4 regions of the Streptomyces sp. NPDC001709 genome follow, and region 3 is predicted to be linked to each of the others. Evidence: riboswitches for the same ligand, from Rfam matches in the RefSeq annotation. Region 3 holds a riboswitch; each other region holds the start of a gene.
What was found. Region 3 has a riboswitch for cobalamin ahead of metE (5-methyltetrahydropteroyltriglutamate--homocysteine S-methyltransferase). Riboswitches for the same ligand answer to the same signal wherever they lie in the genome.
Positions count from the first base shown of each region.

Region 1: it holds a riboswitch for cobalamin, as region 3 does, so the genes downstream of both, ACWC0C_RS23465 (HoxN/HupN/NixA family nickel/cobalt transporter) here and metE (5-methyltetrahydropteroyltriglutamate--homocysteine S-methyltransferase) in region 3, are expected to answer to the same signal.
Region 2: it holds a riboswitch for cobalamin, as region 3 does, so the genes downstream of both, ACWC0C_RS06075 ((2Fe-2S) ferredoxin domain-containing protein) here and metE (5-methyltetrahydropteroyltriglutamate--homocysteine S-methyltransferase) in region 3, are expected to answer to the same signal.
Region 4: it holds a riboswitch for cobalamin, as region 3 does, so the genes downstream of both, ACWC0C_RS24540 (cobalamin biosynthesis protein) here and metE (5-methyltetrahydropteroyltriglutamate--homocysteine S-methyltransferase) in region 3, are expected to answer to the same signal.

Region 1 is NZ_JBSFGB010000016.1:57,443-60,885, reverse strand. It holds gene ACWC0C_RS23480 (hypothetical protein) at 1-223, opposite strand, end outside; gene ACWC0C_RS23475 (copper chaperone PCu(A)C) at 301-879, opposite strand; gene ACWC0C_RS23470 (ArsR/SmtB family transcription factor) at 1,117-1,500, opposite strand; cobalamin riboswitch at 1,588-1,777, shown strand; gene ACWC0C_RS23465 (HoxN/HupN/NixA family nickel/cobalt transporter) at 1,802-2,911, shown strand; gene ACWC0C_RS23460 (serine/threonine-protein kinase) at 2,936-3,443, opposite strand, start outside.
Region 2 is NZ_JBSFGB010000003.1:215,492-218,934, reverse strand. It holds gene ACWC0C_RS06090 (methyltransferase family protein) at 1-622, shown strand, start outside; partial or broken gene ACWC0C_RS06085 (alcohol dehydrogenase catalytic domain-containing protein) at 662-1,126, opposite strand; gene ACWC0C_RS06080 (hypothetical protein) at 1,061-1,201, shown strand; cobalamin riboswitch at 1,306-1,426, shown strand; gene ACWC0C_RS06075 ((2Fe-2S) ferredoxin domain-containing protein) at 1,489-1,887, shown strand; cobalamin riboswitch at 1,968-2,107, shown strand; gene ACWC0C_RS06070 (CbtB domain-containing protein) at 2,144-2,365, shown strand; gene ACWC0C_RS06065 (CbtA family protein) at 2,387-3,139, shown strand; gene ACWC0C_RS06060 (histidine phosphatase family protein) at 3,271-3,443, opposite strand, start outside.
Region 3 is NZ_JBSFGB010000020.1:169,022-172,464, reverse strand. It holds gene metE (5-methyltetrahydropteroyltriglutamate--homocysteine S-methyltransferase) at 1-1,862, opposite strand, end outside; cobalamin riboswitch at 2,032-2,234, opposite strand; gene ACWC0C_RS27820 (acyl-CoA dehydrogenase family protein) at 2,506-3,443, shown strand, end outside.
Region 4 is NZ_JBSFGB010000017.1:61,972-65,414, reverse strand. It holds gene ACWC0C_RS24545 (cobyric acid synthase) at 1-1,410, opposite strand, end outside; gene ACWC0C_RS24540 (cobalamin biosynthesis protein) at 1,407-2,351, opposite strand; cobalamin riboswitch at 2,450-2,591, opposite strand; gene ACWC0C_RS24535 (hypothetical protein) at 2,790-3,017, opposite strand; gene ACWC0C_RS24530 (anion permease) at 3,052-3,443, opposite strand, start outside.

The DNA of each region.
Region 1 (3,443 bases), on a different contig from region 3:
GCCCGGTCTGGGCGGCCACGACGACCGTCACGATCAGTGGCAGCCCGCGCTCACGCCCCGCCAGGCACCAGCCCGCGGCGCCGGTCACGGCCAGGCCGGCGGCCAGCGCCCACGCGGGCACGTCGCGGCCGGACATCAGGACGTGACCCAGGGCGGCGAGCAGCACGCAGACGGCCGCGAACACCGCGGCCCGTATCGAGCGAGCACACCACCCTGCTGTCATGGCGTCCTCATCCTCGCATCCGGGCCGCGCTCGTCATGCGGGGGTACGGAAATCCACCGGCGAGAGCCGGCCGGTGATCACGAGGCGCGCCCGCCCGGGCGGGTCACCACCGCGATGGTCTCGACCGGCTCGCTGTGCTCGAAGTGCAGGGTGAACGGCACGAGGTCGCCCGCCCGCCAGCCCGGCTCGGCCCGCAGCGTCACATCCACGCCGGCCGGGGACATGGACAGCTCACCGCCCGCGGGGACGGCGGCGGAGCCGACGTCGGTCCTGTAGGCGGCCGCGCCGCCGGTCATACGGTGACGGGTGAGGGCGATGCCGCCGCGCGTGGCCGTGGACGTCACCTCGACCAGCCGGTCGTCCGCGCCGCCGAGGTTGGAGACGTCGAAGAACGCCGCGGTCTCCGTGCTGCCGCCGTAGGGCAGGAGGACCCGCCCGGACGAGACGGCGATCCGCGCCGGGCTGCCCGCCTTCCCGGCCCCGACCCAGGTGGCCAGGCCGCCCAGGGCGAGGCTGCACGCGGCGACGGGCGTGATCGCGGCCAGCAGGGCGTCGGCAAACCGGCGGCGCGAGGGCCGCCACGGGTTCTGCTCGGTCACACCGGGGTTCTGCCCGGCCACCGGGGTCGTCGAGGTCATCGGGTTCATCGGAGTCATCGGGTACGCCTCCTTGGCAGGAACCCGCACAGGGCAGGCGGCGGCACAAGCTTGCGCAGCGGGAATTGCCGGGGCTCGTCCATCAACCGCGTCTCCAGATCACGTCGTACGGCGTCGGCCGGATCGAGCCGTACCGGTGCAGGAGTCGGACCGGCCGGTGGCCGGGTTCCGGGGCGGGGCGCAGAGGTGGCGCACGTCACGTACGGGACGGCGACACCCGCCCGTACGTCCGCTGTTCTAGTGGGGCGGCGTGCCGTCGGCGCTCGTGGCGCGGGGCGCGCAGTGGTCGAGCAACTCGCGGACCGGGCCGTCGACGAGCCGGTAGCGCACGATCCTGCCGTCCTTGTCGCCCTCGACGACGCCCGCGGTGCGCAGGAGGCGCAGGGCCTGGGAGACGGCGGTGTCCCGCATCCCGGTGGCGACGGCGAGGTCGGAGACGGCGATGGGGCCGGCCTCGTGCAGGGCGAGCAGCAGCGACAGGCGCCCGGGATCGGCGAGCAGGGAGAAGCGTTCGGCCCAGGTGCGTACGCGCTCCGGCTCGCCGACGGCGGCGATGGCATCGCAGACCCGGTGACCGTCGATGGTGCGCCGGCCGGCGCGTTCCGCGGGGACGAGATGCATGGGCTCATCATCGCAGCCGCCGGTGTTCGGCTCTCCGGGCCCATACCTGCGCACCTGTGCAGCCTTGCAGTCGCGACCCGCGGCCTTCTAGGGTGAGCGGGCCGTGGTGTTCGGGAAGACCGGTGACGGCCCCTCAGGGGCCCAGTCCGGAGCGGCCCTCGCCACTGTGATCGGGAAGTTCCCGCCCCATGCATTGCCACTGGCCTCGCGGCCGGGAAGGCAGGGGCGGGCGCGTCGACCCGTCAGCCAGGAGACCGGCCACGGCATACGAGCTGTCCACGAGGTGCTGGAGCGTAACCGTATGACCGTGCCCCCAGGCGCGCCCGAAACCACCGCCGCCCCGTCCTTCCGCTGGCGCCGCGAGGACACCGTCCGCACCGCCGGTCTCCTGGCCGTGATCGTCGCCCTGCACGTGGTGGCCTTCGGGATCCTCTTCCTGCTCGTGGTGCCGGGTCACTACGAGGTCGGCTCCAAGGCGTTCGGCGTCGGCCTGGGCATCACCGCCTACACCCTGGGCATGCGGCACGCCTTCGACGCCGACCACATCGCCGCGATCGACAACACCACCCGCAAGCTGATGGCCGACGGCAAGCGACCGGTGTCGGTGGGCTTCTGGTTCGCGCTCGGCCACTCCGGCGTGGTGGTCGTCATGGCCGCGCTGGTCGCCGGGGGCGCCAAGCTCGCCGGCACCCTGATGAACGACGACTCGCGCACCCACCAGGTCCTCGGCACGGTGGGCACCACGGTCTCCGGCGGCTTCCTGTACCTCATCGCCGCACTCAACCTGGTGGCGCTGTTCGGCATCATGCGTGTCTTCAGGGCCATGCGGGCCGGACGCTACGACGAGGCCGAGCTGGAGGCACACCTGGACTCGCGCGGCTTCATGAACCGGATCCTGGGCCGCCTCACCAAGTCCATCCGCCGCCCCGGCCAGATGTTCCCGCTCGGCTTCGTCTTCGGCATCGGCTTCGACACCTCGACCGAGGTCCTGCTCCTCGCCCTGGCCGGCAACGGCGCAGCAGCCGGCCTGCCCTGGTACGCGGTCCTGTGCCTGCCCCTCCTCTTCGCCGCGGGCATGAGCCTCTTCGACACCCTCGACGGCACGTTCATGAACTTCGCCTACCAGTGGGCCTTCTCGAACCCCGTCCGCAAGGTGTTCTACAACCTCACGATCACCGGCCTGTCCATCGCCGTCGCCTTCTTCGTCGGCACGATCGAGCTGGTCGGCGTCCTGCACGACAAGCTCGGCCTCGACGATGACGTCACCGGCTGGATCTCGGGCCTGGACCTGGACAACGTCGGCTACGTCATCGTCGGTCTGTTCGTGGTCGTCTGGGCCGTGGCCATCGCCTACTGGCGCCTGGCCAAGGTCGAGGAGCGCTGGAACGCCCGTACCGCCGACACCGGCTGACGGTCTGCGCGCGGCAACGGCGTGTCAGGCGTCGCCGCTCAGGCGGATGCCGCTCGCGGCGGTGTCGAAGATCGGGCGGTACTTGTGCCACTGCGCGTCCGGCGCGGAGAGGTAGACCGTGTACTGGGTGCCATCGGTGCTGGAGAAGGCCAGTTCCGCCGCACGGTACTTCCGTGCCCTTCCGTCGAAGGTGAACTCCCAGTACCCGGCGGGCCGCCCCCGGAAGGTCGTCGCGGCCATCCGCGCCCGCTCATAGCCGGGGTTGAGGCGACGGGTCTGGGCCTCCTCGTCGTCACGCCAGTGCTTGAGCGGATCGCTGCCGGCGAACCGTACGACGTTGACCCTGAGGCTCACCAGGCCGTCGTAGTAGGCGACCTCGCCGCCCGGCATCGCCTTGCTCTTCCAGCCGTCCGGCACGGGCACGGCGAAGCCGTAGCCGCTGTCCGCCTTCTCGAGGTGGTATCCGGCGGGCAGCGGCGGCAGGGTGGGGCTGGTGCTCGGAGCGGGGGTGGAGGCACCGGCCCGGGGGGTG
Region 2 (3,443 bases), on a different contig from region 3:
TGTCCTGATCACCGGCGTCTGCCTGGTGATCTTCGTCGCGGCCTGGATCGCGGGGGCCGTCTATTTCGGCGTGAAGAGCCGGAGAGGCGTGCGCGGCTGGGTGCGTGGACTGCGGCGCACGCTGCCGCGCCGGGTGCTGCTGATCGCGGGCGTCTATGCGTTCTCCCTCCTGGTCGGGCACTCCCGGGGCTTCTGGCGTCACCTGCGGTACTGGCAGCCCGAGCTGGCCGTCCTGGGCGTCCTGCTCGCCATCGCCTCCACCGCCCTGCTGCTGTGGGCCCGCTGGGTTCTGGGCACGATGTGGGCCAGCGTCCCGACGGTCCAGGAACACCATGAGCTCCGCACCGACGGGCCCTACCGGCTGGTCCGCCATCCCATATACACCGGCCTGCTCGGCTTGATCGCCGGCGCCATGCCGGCCTGCGGCTTCGGCGTCTGGACAGCGGTCCTGGCGGTCGCCGTGCCCTGGCTGCTGCGGCGGGTCCGGATCGAGGACGGCCTGATGGCCGACCGGTTCGGCGCCTCCTACGACACCTACCGCGCCGATGTCCCGGCCCTGATCCCCCGCATACACCCCGCCGCCGGTCTCGGCCTCCGCCGTGCGGGGGGCGGGCAGCGGTAGCCCGGTCGGTAGTACGGCCGCCCGGCTCCCGCGGGTGTACCCGCGGGCGACGACCAGGACACAGGCCCCGGGCCCGGCCTTCAGGTGCGGGGCCACCAGACGCCGCGACAGGGACCAGTTGTCCCCGGCCGAGGCCATGGCCACCGGGTTCAGATCGGCGGGCGGGGGTACGAGCATGGCGTCCGCTCAGGGCACGCGCACCAGGTCGGAGAAGAGCCCGCCCCAGCTGCCGCCGATCGGCGCGCCGTACATGGTCATGTGCGGTACGGCCGTGCAGTGCGCGGTCAGCCCGGCGCGGCAGTTCTCGCAGCTGCCGCAGTTGATGGACCAGGGGACGACCACGAGATCGCCCGGGCGTACGACGGTCACCGCGTCACCGGTCTCCACGACCCGGGCCACGCACTCGTGACCCAGGGCGAACGGCGGGTCGATGAAGCTGTGACCGGCGAGGATCGCGGTGTCGACGTCGCAGGTGGTGGCGGTGACCGGGGCGACGATCGCCTCCTCGACCAGGTCGCCCGGCAACTGGAGATCCTGCTCGCCGACGCACTCGACCGCCCGGTCCGACCGACAAGGTGAAGCCGCTGTCTCCGGACGGGGAGTGAACAGCACGGCGACCGTGTACCGGGCCTGCCCGCCCCGTGATGGCATGATGATCGTCGACATAGGGCGACGGCGGTCCGAGGAAGCCGGTGTGAATCCGGCGCGGTCCCGCCACTGTGACCGGTGAGCGAGTTCCGGCAGGTCACTGCCCCGACCGGGGCGGGAAGGCGGCGCGAGCGGGGTCCCGGGAGCCAGGAGACTCACGCGGTCGCCTCCTCGACGGACACCGGGGCGGATCTCCCCGGGAGGGGGAGTGGTGCGGCGTGCCCGAGAAGCCGGCGGAAGAGGCGACAGCCGGGGCCAGGGTCGGGAGCGGTTCGGCGCCGTGCCGGGTCGTCGTGTGCCGGGACTGCTGCTGCGGCAGCCCCAAGGTGACCGGGGTCGATCACGCGGCGCAGACCGCGCGCCTGCGGGCAGAGGTGCCGGTGCGCATCTCCGACTGCCTGGACGTGTGCGATCAGGCGAACGTCATCGTCGTACAGCCGTCCGCCGCGGGCCGGGCCGCCGGTGCGCGGCCGGTCTGGCTCGGGCTCGTCAACGACCCTGACGCCACCGAGGACATCGTCACCTGGGTACGCGCCGGCGGCCCCGGCGTGGCACCGCAGCCGGACATCCTCGACCTGTACGCCTTCACCCCACCACGGCGCCGTACGAACGCCTGAGCCGCGCCGCGGGAAGTCCGGCCGCACGTCCCCCTGTTGAGAGAGGAAGATCACGTAGGGGAGGCGCTCTTGGCCGCGCCCGCGTCACGCGGTACGGTCTGTCCGATATCGACGACGGCGAAACGGAAGCCGGTGGGAATCCGGCACGGTCGCGCCACTGTATGCGGCGCCCCCCAGGGGGCTCGCGAGTCAGACCCGTGGCCGTCGTCCTGTGCACCACCGAGATGGGACGCGAACTCCCAGAGGAGGTCCTGCCATGGCGCAGACCGTCGCCCAGCCGACAGCCACCACCCCCGTCGTTCCCGCCACGCTGCCACTGAAGGCGATTGCTCCCTGGGCTGTCTTCTTCGGCATCCTCATGCTGGTCCTGCTGTACTTCGTCGGCGCCGAGCAGGGCGCCACCTCCGTGTTCAACGGCACGGACGTCCACGAGTGGGTGCACGACGCCCGCCACCTGCTCGGTTTCCCCTGCCACTGACGCGAGGGAAACCGTACGCACATGAATTCCGCAACCGTACGGCGCCTTCTCGTACGGGGCATGCTCGCCGGCCTCGCGGCCGGCGTGCTCGCTCTGATCGTGGCGTACGTCCTCGGCGAGCCGAACGTCGACAAGGCGATCAGTTTCGAGGAGGCCCACTCCCACGAGCACGAGATGGAGGCCGTCTCCCGCTCCCTGCAGTCCACCGCCGGCCTCGCCACCGGTGTCCTCGTCTACGGCGTCGCCTTCGGCGGCATCGCCGCGCTCGCCTTCTGCTTCGCCCTCGGCCGCATGGGCCGCTTCGGCCCGCGCGCCACGGCACTGCTGCTGTCGGGCTGCGCACTGCTCGCCGTGTACGTCGTGCCGTTCCTGAAGTACCCGGCCAACCCGCCGTCGATCGGCAACGCCGACACCATCGGCAAGCGGACCACGCTGTACTTCCTGATGATGCTGCTCAGCGTCCTCCTGGCGGTCGCCGCCACCATCCTGGGCAAGCGTCTCGCACCGCGCCTGGGCACCTGGTGGGCGACCGTGGTCGCGGTGGCCGCGTTCGTCGTCGTGATCGGCCTGGCCTACCAGTTCCTGCCCGTCGTCAACGAGGTGCCCAAGGACTTCCCGGCCACCCTGCTGTGGCGGTTCCGGCTCTCGGCACTGGCGATCCAGACCGCTCTGTGGGGCGGATTCGGCCTCGCCTTCGGTGAACTGGCCGAACGGCTCCTGAACCCCAAGCCGGCAAGGGCCGCGAGCGGACAAGCGGTTCCGGCCGCGCACTGACTCCTTCCGGACAACACAGGGCCCGTGTAACTGGTCGTCGGCCGCCAGGGACATCCCCACCGGGCGCAGGTGGCATGCCGCCGTCGGCGGTGCCGTGACGGGCGCCGCCGACTTGATCCGCCGGACAGGCCCTAGTCGGCCTCCGGCACGGAGAGCGGGCGTCCCAGCCGCAGATTCCAGCGGCCGGCCCGGCCGCTGAGTTCGGTCACGGTCAGCGGCGGCACGTCGAGGCGCCAGAAGACCGCGGCGGGCATGCCCAGCGCTTCGAGGGCCGCCGCCCGCACCACCTCGGGCTCGACCACGG
Region 3 (3,443 bases):
GTCTCGCGCAGCGCGGGCTCGTCGACCTGGATCACCGGGGTCCCGGCCGCCTCCAGGTCGTCGACCTCGTCGCGCAGGGCGAGGGCGACCTGCCGGGCGGTCTCGGCGAGCGGCTGGTCGTCGCGGACGAACGACCAGGCGAGCATGGTGACGGGGCCGGTGAGCATGCCCTTGACGGGGCGGTCGGTGAGCGACTGGGCATAGGTCGTCCAGCGCACGGTCATCGGCGCGGGCCGGGAGACGTCACCGGCGAGGATCGGCGGGCGGACGTAACGGGTGCCGTACGACTGGACCCAGCCGTGCCGGGTCGCCAGGTAGCCGGTGAGCCGTTCCGCGAAGTACTGGACCATGTCGTCGCGTTCGGGCTCTCCGTGCACGAGGACGTCCAGTCCGGCCTTCTCCTGGAAGGAGATCACCTCCTCGATCTCGGCCTGGATACGCGCCTCGTAGCCGTCGGCGTCGATCCGCCCGGCGCGCAAGTCCGCGCGGGCGGTCCGCAGTTCGGCGGTCTGCGGGAACGAACCGATGGTGGTCGTCGGCAGCAACGGCAGTTCGAGACGGGCGCGTTGGGCCGCGGCCCGCTCGGCGTACGGCTGCGAGCGGCGGGCGGCGGACTCGGTGACGGCGGCCGCCCGGGCGCGTACGGCCGTGTCGTGGGTGAGGGGGGAGTGGGCGCGGGAGGCCAGGTCGGCCCGGTTCGCGGCCAGTTCCGCGGCGATCGTGTCGAGGCCGTGGGTGAGGCCCTTGGCGAGGGTGACGATCTCGGTGGTCTTCTGACGGGCGAAGGCGAGCCAGCGCAGGATCTGCGGCTCGACGTCCCGTTCCATGGCTGAGTCGAGGGGCACGTGCAGGAGGGAGCAGGACGCCGAGACGTCGACCCGGTCGGCGAGACCCAGCAGGGTGCCCAGGGTGGCGAGGGACTGCCGCAGGTCATTGACCCAGATGTTGCGGCCGTTGACGACTCCGGCGACCAGCCGCTTGCCGGGCAGTCCGCCGACCGCGGCCAGGGCTTCCAGGTTGGCGGCGGCCCGCTCGGTGAAGTCCAGGGCCAGACCCTCCACCGGAGCCTTGGCCAAGATGGGCAGGGCCTCACCGAGCCGGTCGAAGTAGGAGGCCACCAGCAGCTTGGGCCGGTCGGCGAGGGCACCGAGCACCCGGTAGGCGCGGGCGGCCGCGTTCAGCTCGCCCGGGGTACGGTCCTGGGCGAGGGCGGGCTCGTCGAGCTGGACCCACTCGGACCCGGCCGCCCTCAGATCGGCCAGGATCTCGCCGTACACCGGCAGCAGCCGGTCCAGCAGGGCGAGCGGGTCGAAGTCGCCGGCCGCGCCGGGTGCGGGCTTGGCCAGCAGCAGATAGGTGACGGGACCGACGAGGACCGGGCGGGCGGCCAGGCCCAGGGCGAGGGCCTCCCGCAGCTCGGCGACCTGCCTGGCGGGGTCGGCCGCGAACACCGTGTCCGGTCCCAACTCGGGCACCAGATAGTGGTAGTTGGTGTCGAACCACTTGGTCATCTCCAGCGGTGCGACGTCCTGGGTGCCGCGCGCCATGGCGAAGTACCCGGCGAGCGGATCCGCGGCGACCGCTTCCCGGTGGCGTGCGGGGATCGCGCCGAGCATGACGGTGGTGTCGAGTACGTGGTCGTAGTACGAGAAGTCGCCGGTCGGCACCTCGTCGATGCCGGCGTCCGCCAACTGCTGCCAGCTGCCCCGCCGCAGCTCGGCGGCGGTGGCCGTCAGCGCGTCGGCGGTGACGCGGCCCTTCCAGTAGCCCTCGATCGCCTTCTTCAGCTCCCGGTTCCGACCCTGGCGGGGGTAGCCGTACACGGTGGCCCGTGCTGCCACGGCTGCGGACGTGCTGGTCACGGAGATCTCCTTCGCGAGATGAATCCCTGAGATCCCGGGGACGGGACGAGAACGCGAAGGGGCGACAGCCCGGACGGCAGCGGCCCACGGCCGTCCGTTCGGTGCATACGACGCCGACCCGCCCTCGAGGTCACCGGGATGTCCGCGCACGAGTCGTCCCGCGCGCGGGCAGTTGGCAGGTCTTCGGACTCGCGGGCACGCCCATGCCTTTTGCCAAGGCGAGGACACCTACTGGCCGTCGCTTCCCAGGCCCGCTACGGGCCCAGTGCGTATGACGGCGGTCGTTCCCGCTCACCGCTGCGGGGCAGTCCCGGATTCCCACCGGGTTCCCTCTTACGACGCTCCCGCCTGGCTGACGGGGCGAACCAGCTGCAGGGGCCAGCCTAAGGGGCCGCCAGGGACGAGGTGGATCACGTTCACCAATTCGGATGGTGAGGTGGGACACGCGGCCGAAGTGCGTCGTCCCGCGAGGCTCGGGAACGCGGCCTCAAGTCGTCGTCGGCGTCTGGCGCGGCCGGCGCGGCTCGTCGCCGGCTGGGATTGAAGCCGGTCGGGTGATTGACGGGCCGGTCCCGGCTCGGGTGCGGCCCCTCGCGGGCTCGGCCGGAGAGACTGCCGCCATCCCGATGGAGGTGGCGAACATATGCTCAGCGACAGCACGGCGACGATCCTTGCCGAGAGGCCGAGCGTGGCGGCGGTCGTCGCCGGCGCTCCGCGCGTGGCGCAGATCGCGGCGCGGAGCAGCGACGAGACGGAGACCGCCCGGCGCCTTGCGCCCGAGGTGGTCGAGGCGGTGCGGGAGGCCGGATTCGCCCGGCACTTCGTGCCCGCGGCCTTCGGCGGTACCGAAGGCCGTTTCGTGGACATGACCTCGGCGGTGACCCTGGTGGGCGAGGGCTGCGCCTCGGCGGCCTGGGCCGCCTCGCTGTCGGCGTACGCGGCCCGGTACGGCGCCTACCTGCCCGTGGAGGGGCAGGCGGTGCTCTGGGGCGATGGGCCGGACGCCCTGATGGCGGGCGCGCTCATGCCGGCCGGGAAGGCGGAGCCCGTCTCCGGTGGCTGGCGGCTGAGCGGCGAGTGGAAGTACATCAGCGGGGTGCGTTTCGCCGACTGGGTCTTCGCCTGCTCCGCCGTACCCGGCACAGTGGGCCCCGACGGGCGGGGCGAGGTGCGGTTCTTCGCGGTGCCGCAGGCGGACATCACCGTGAAGGACACCTGGTTCACGCTCGGCATGCGCGGGACCGGCAGCGACACGATGGTCCTGGACGACGTGTTCGTGCCAGGGCATCTGACCCTGTCGAGGTTCGACATCAACGCGGGGCGGGCGACGGCCTCCGAGGCCCGCTGCCACACGGTGGCGGTGAACGAGGTGAACGCGCTGCCGCTCGCCGTGCCCGTCGTGGGCGCCGCACGGGGTGCGGTGCGGGCCGCTGCCGAGCAGAGCATCCGGCGGGTCGACCGGCGCGGCGCCCCGCTGCGTGACAAACCGTCCGTGCAGATCGACCTGGCGCGCTCGGCCGCCGAGGTGGACGCCGCCGAACTCCTCGTCCAGCGGGCGGCGCGGGTCGCCGACGGCGTCGA
Region 4 (3,443 bases), on a different contig from region 3:
GTCGCCGAGCCGGTCGAGCTGCTCCTCGCGCAGCGCGGCGAAAGAGGTGTCCGGCGCCGGCACGAAGCGGCGGCCCGCGGCGGCGGCCACCTCGCGCAGGAAGGCCCGCCGGAAGCCGTCCGACTCCAGCGAACCGTGCCAGTGCGTGCCCCAGGTGTGGCCGACCCGGCAGCCGTCCAGGAAGGCTTCTCCGCCGAGGACGTCGGCGACCCCGTGGTGGATCTCGTACCCCTCGACCCGCTCGCCCAGGGCCTCGCCGGCCGGCCGGGTCAGGGTCTTCTCGCGGGCGAACCGCACCCGTACGGGCAGCACACCGAGCCCGTCGACCGCGCCGGCCCGCGACTCGACCTCGTCCTCGATGTGCTCGCCGAGGATCTGGAAGCCGCCGCAGATGCCGAGGACCGGGCGGCCTTCGGCGGCCCGCCGCACGAGGGCGTCCGCCAGTCCGCGCTCGCGCAGCCACCGCAGCGCGCGCACCGTGCCCCGGGTGCCCGGAATCACCACGAGGTCCGCGTCCGCCAGCTCCTCGGGGCGGTCCACGAACCGCACCACGACGCCCGGTTCGGCGGCGAGCGCGTCCACGTCCGTGAAGTTGGACATCAGCGGGATCGCACACACCGCGACCCGCAGTACGTCCTCGCCGACGGGCGGGGTCACGGCGGACTCGCGCACGGTGCCGCGCAGCGACACCCGCAGTCCGTCCTCCTCGTCGATGCCGAGCCCGTGCCGGAAGGGCAGCACGCCGTACGTGTGCCGCCCGGTGAGGCCGTGCAGCATGTCGAGACCCGGCTCCAGCAGGCTGACATCACCCCGGAACTTGTTCACCAGGAATCCGGCGACCAGCTCCTGGTCCTCCGGCGAGAGCAGGGCGACGGTCCCGAAGAAGGAGGCGAAGACACCGCCGCGGTCGATGTCGCCGACGACGAGCACGGGCAGCCGCGCGTTCCGCGCGATCCCCATGTTCACGATGTCCGTCCGCCGCAGATTGATCTCCGCCGGTGAACCGGCACCCTCACAGATCACCGCGTCATACGTGCCCCGCAACTCGGCCAGGCAGTCCAGCACCGTGCCGAGGAGCTTCTGCTGCCGTCCGCCGTGATACCCGCGCGCGCTCAGCTCGCCCACCGGCCTGCCCAGCAGCACCACCTGGCTGCTCTGTTCGCCGCCCGGCTTGAGCAGCACCGGGTTCATCAGCGCGGTCGGCTCGATCCGGCACGCCTGGGCCTGCATGGCCTGCGCCCGCCCGATCTCCGCGCCCTCCCGGGTCACGAAGGAGTTGAGCGACATGTTCTGCGCCTTGAACGGCGCGACCTTCACGCCCTGCCGCACCAGCCACCGGCAGATCCCGGCCGTCACGACGCTCTTGCCGGCGTCGGAGGTGGTACCGGCGACGAGGAGACCCCCGCTCACTTGCCACGTCCCTTCACGAGTCGGCGCGCGGCGAGACTGACGCCGAGCGCGAGCAGGCCGACGCGGCGGGAGAGCCGTACGGCCCGGTCGATGTCGGTGACCCGGACGGCGCGTCCGGCCCGCCCGTTGAGCACGGGGCGGTGCTCGACCCGGCCGCCGTAGGACAGCGTGCCGCCCAGCCGCACCCCCAGCGCCCCCGCGAACGAGGCCTCCACGGGCCCGGCGTTGGGGCTGGGGTGCTTGCGGGCGTCGGCCTTCCAGGCGCGCAGGGCGCCCCGGGCATCGGGTCCGGCCGCGGCGGCGAGTACGGCGGTGAGCCGCGCCCCCGGCCAGCCGGCCACGTCGTCGAGCCGGGCGGAGGCCCAGCCGTAGCGGCGGTAGCGGGGGGACTTGTGACCCACCATCGCGTCCAGGGTGTTGACGGCCCGGAACCCGAGCAGCCCCGGCACCCCCGCCACGGCCCCCCACACCAGCGCGCCCACGACCGCGTCGGAGGTGTTCTCGGCGACCGACTCGACCACGGCCCGGGCGATCCCGTCGGCGTCCAGCGCCTGCGGGTCCCGGCCGCACAGGTGCGGCAGCCGCTCCCGGGCCGCCTCGACGTCCCCGCGCTCCAGGGCGCTGCCGATGGTGCGGGCCTCGCGGGCGAGCGAGGTACCGCCGACGACCGCCCAGGTGGCGGCGGCGGTCAGCGCGACGGAGGCGGCGGGGGAGGGGCGTACGGCGCGTGCGGCCAGCGAGCCGAGTGCGACGGCGCCACCGGCGCACACGACGGTGTGCAGGGCGCCCCAGCCGCGGTGGTCGCGCCACAACGCGCGGTCCACGGCAGCGGCCGCACGCCCGAACGCGGCGACCGGATGCCCGCGGCGCGGATCGCCGAGGAGCAGGTCACCGAGAAGGCCGGCGGCGGCGCCGTACGCGTAGGTGCGATCGGCCCCCATCGGCTCAGCCGGCCGTGGGTACAGGAGCGGGCCTGACGGGGGTCCTTCGGCAGCCGAGCATGGCGATCTGTGTCCTCACTCAGGGTGTCCGCGCCCTGGTTCGACGAGATTCGGCGGTGAGAGTTCCTGGCTCCCGGGGGTTCTTCCCCGGTGACAGTGGCGGGACCGCGCCGGATTCGCACCGGCTTCCTCTCCTGCCGCCGTACATGGCCTGGGCAGTCCACCACGCGCCCGGAACGGCCGTCAACTTGCCGTTGACCTGCACGGGGAGAGTGTGCCGATCCCCACATCGCGGGGCGTGGGCCGACGAAAAAGGCCCCCCTCAGGACGCGAGGGGGGCCGAAGCGCCCCGAAGGGGCGCGGGGAACTGCGCGACCAGCCACGACGGCGCGGCAGCCGATCGACGGCACTTCGCGGTGGTTCCAGCGAAGCGCTCTGTCAGGGCTTGGCGACGATCAGGTAGATGCCGTACGCCACCGCGGCCGCGCAGGCGGCGAAGCAGACGTAGGCGCCGGTCACGGCGAGCGTGGCGGAGCCGCCCTGGGCCGCGGCCTTCTCGCGCCGGGCCAGACCGTTGATGCCGAGGGTGAACAGGGCCACCAGGCCCACCGTGAAGGCGAGGCTGACGCCGAAGACGGAGCCGAGGGCCGACCAGTCGATCTTCATGGGGTTGCTTCCTTGGTTACCGGTGTGGCCGGGGTCAGACGGTGGCGGCCGGCGGGACGGCCTCGGGCGCGGGCTCGGTGGCGGCCGGGGAGGGGATCATGGCCGTCAGGTCCTCGCTGATCGTGCCCGCCGGGGGCGGGGTCACCGCGGCGATGGCGGTGGTCACCACGCCGGCCGGCTCCTCGGACTCGGTGACGACGTTGGTGTGGTCGACGACCTCGCGGCGGGAGATCTTCCAGATCGCGGCGCTCGCGGCGACGAGGAAGACGGCCACGACGGCGGTGCCCCAGTCACCGAGGTCCGTGACGGACTCGGCACCCGCGCCGACCAGCGCGGCGGCCGGGAGCGTGAGCACCCAGGCGACGACCATCCGGGTCGCGGTGGACCAGCGGACCACCCCGCCCTTGCGGCCGAGGCCGGCGCCCA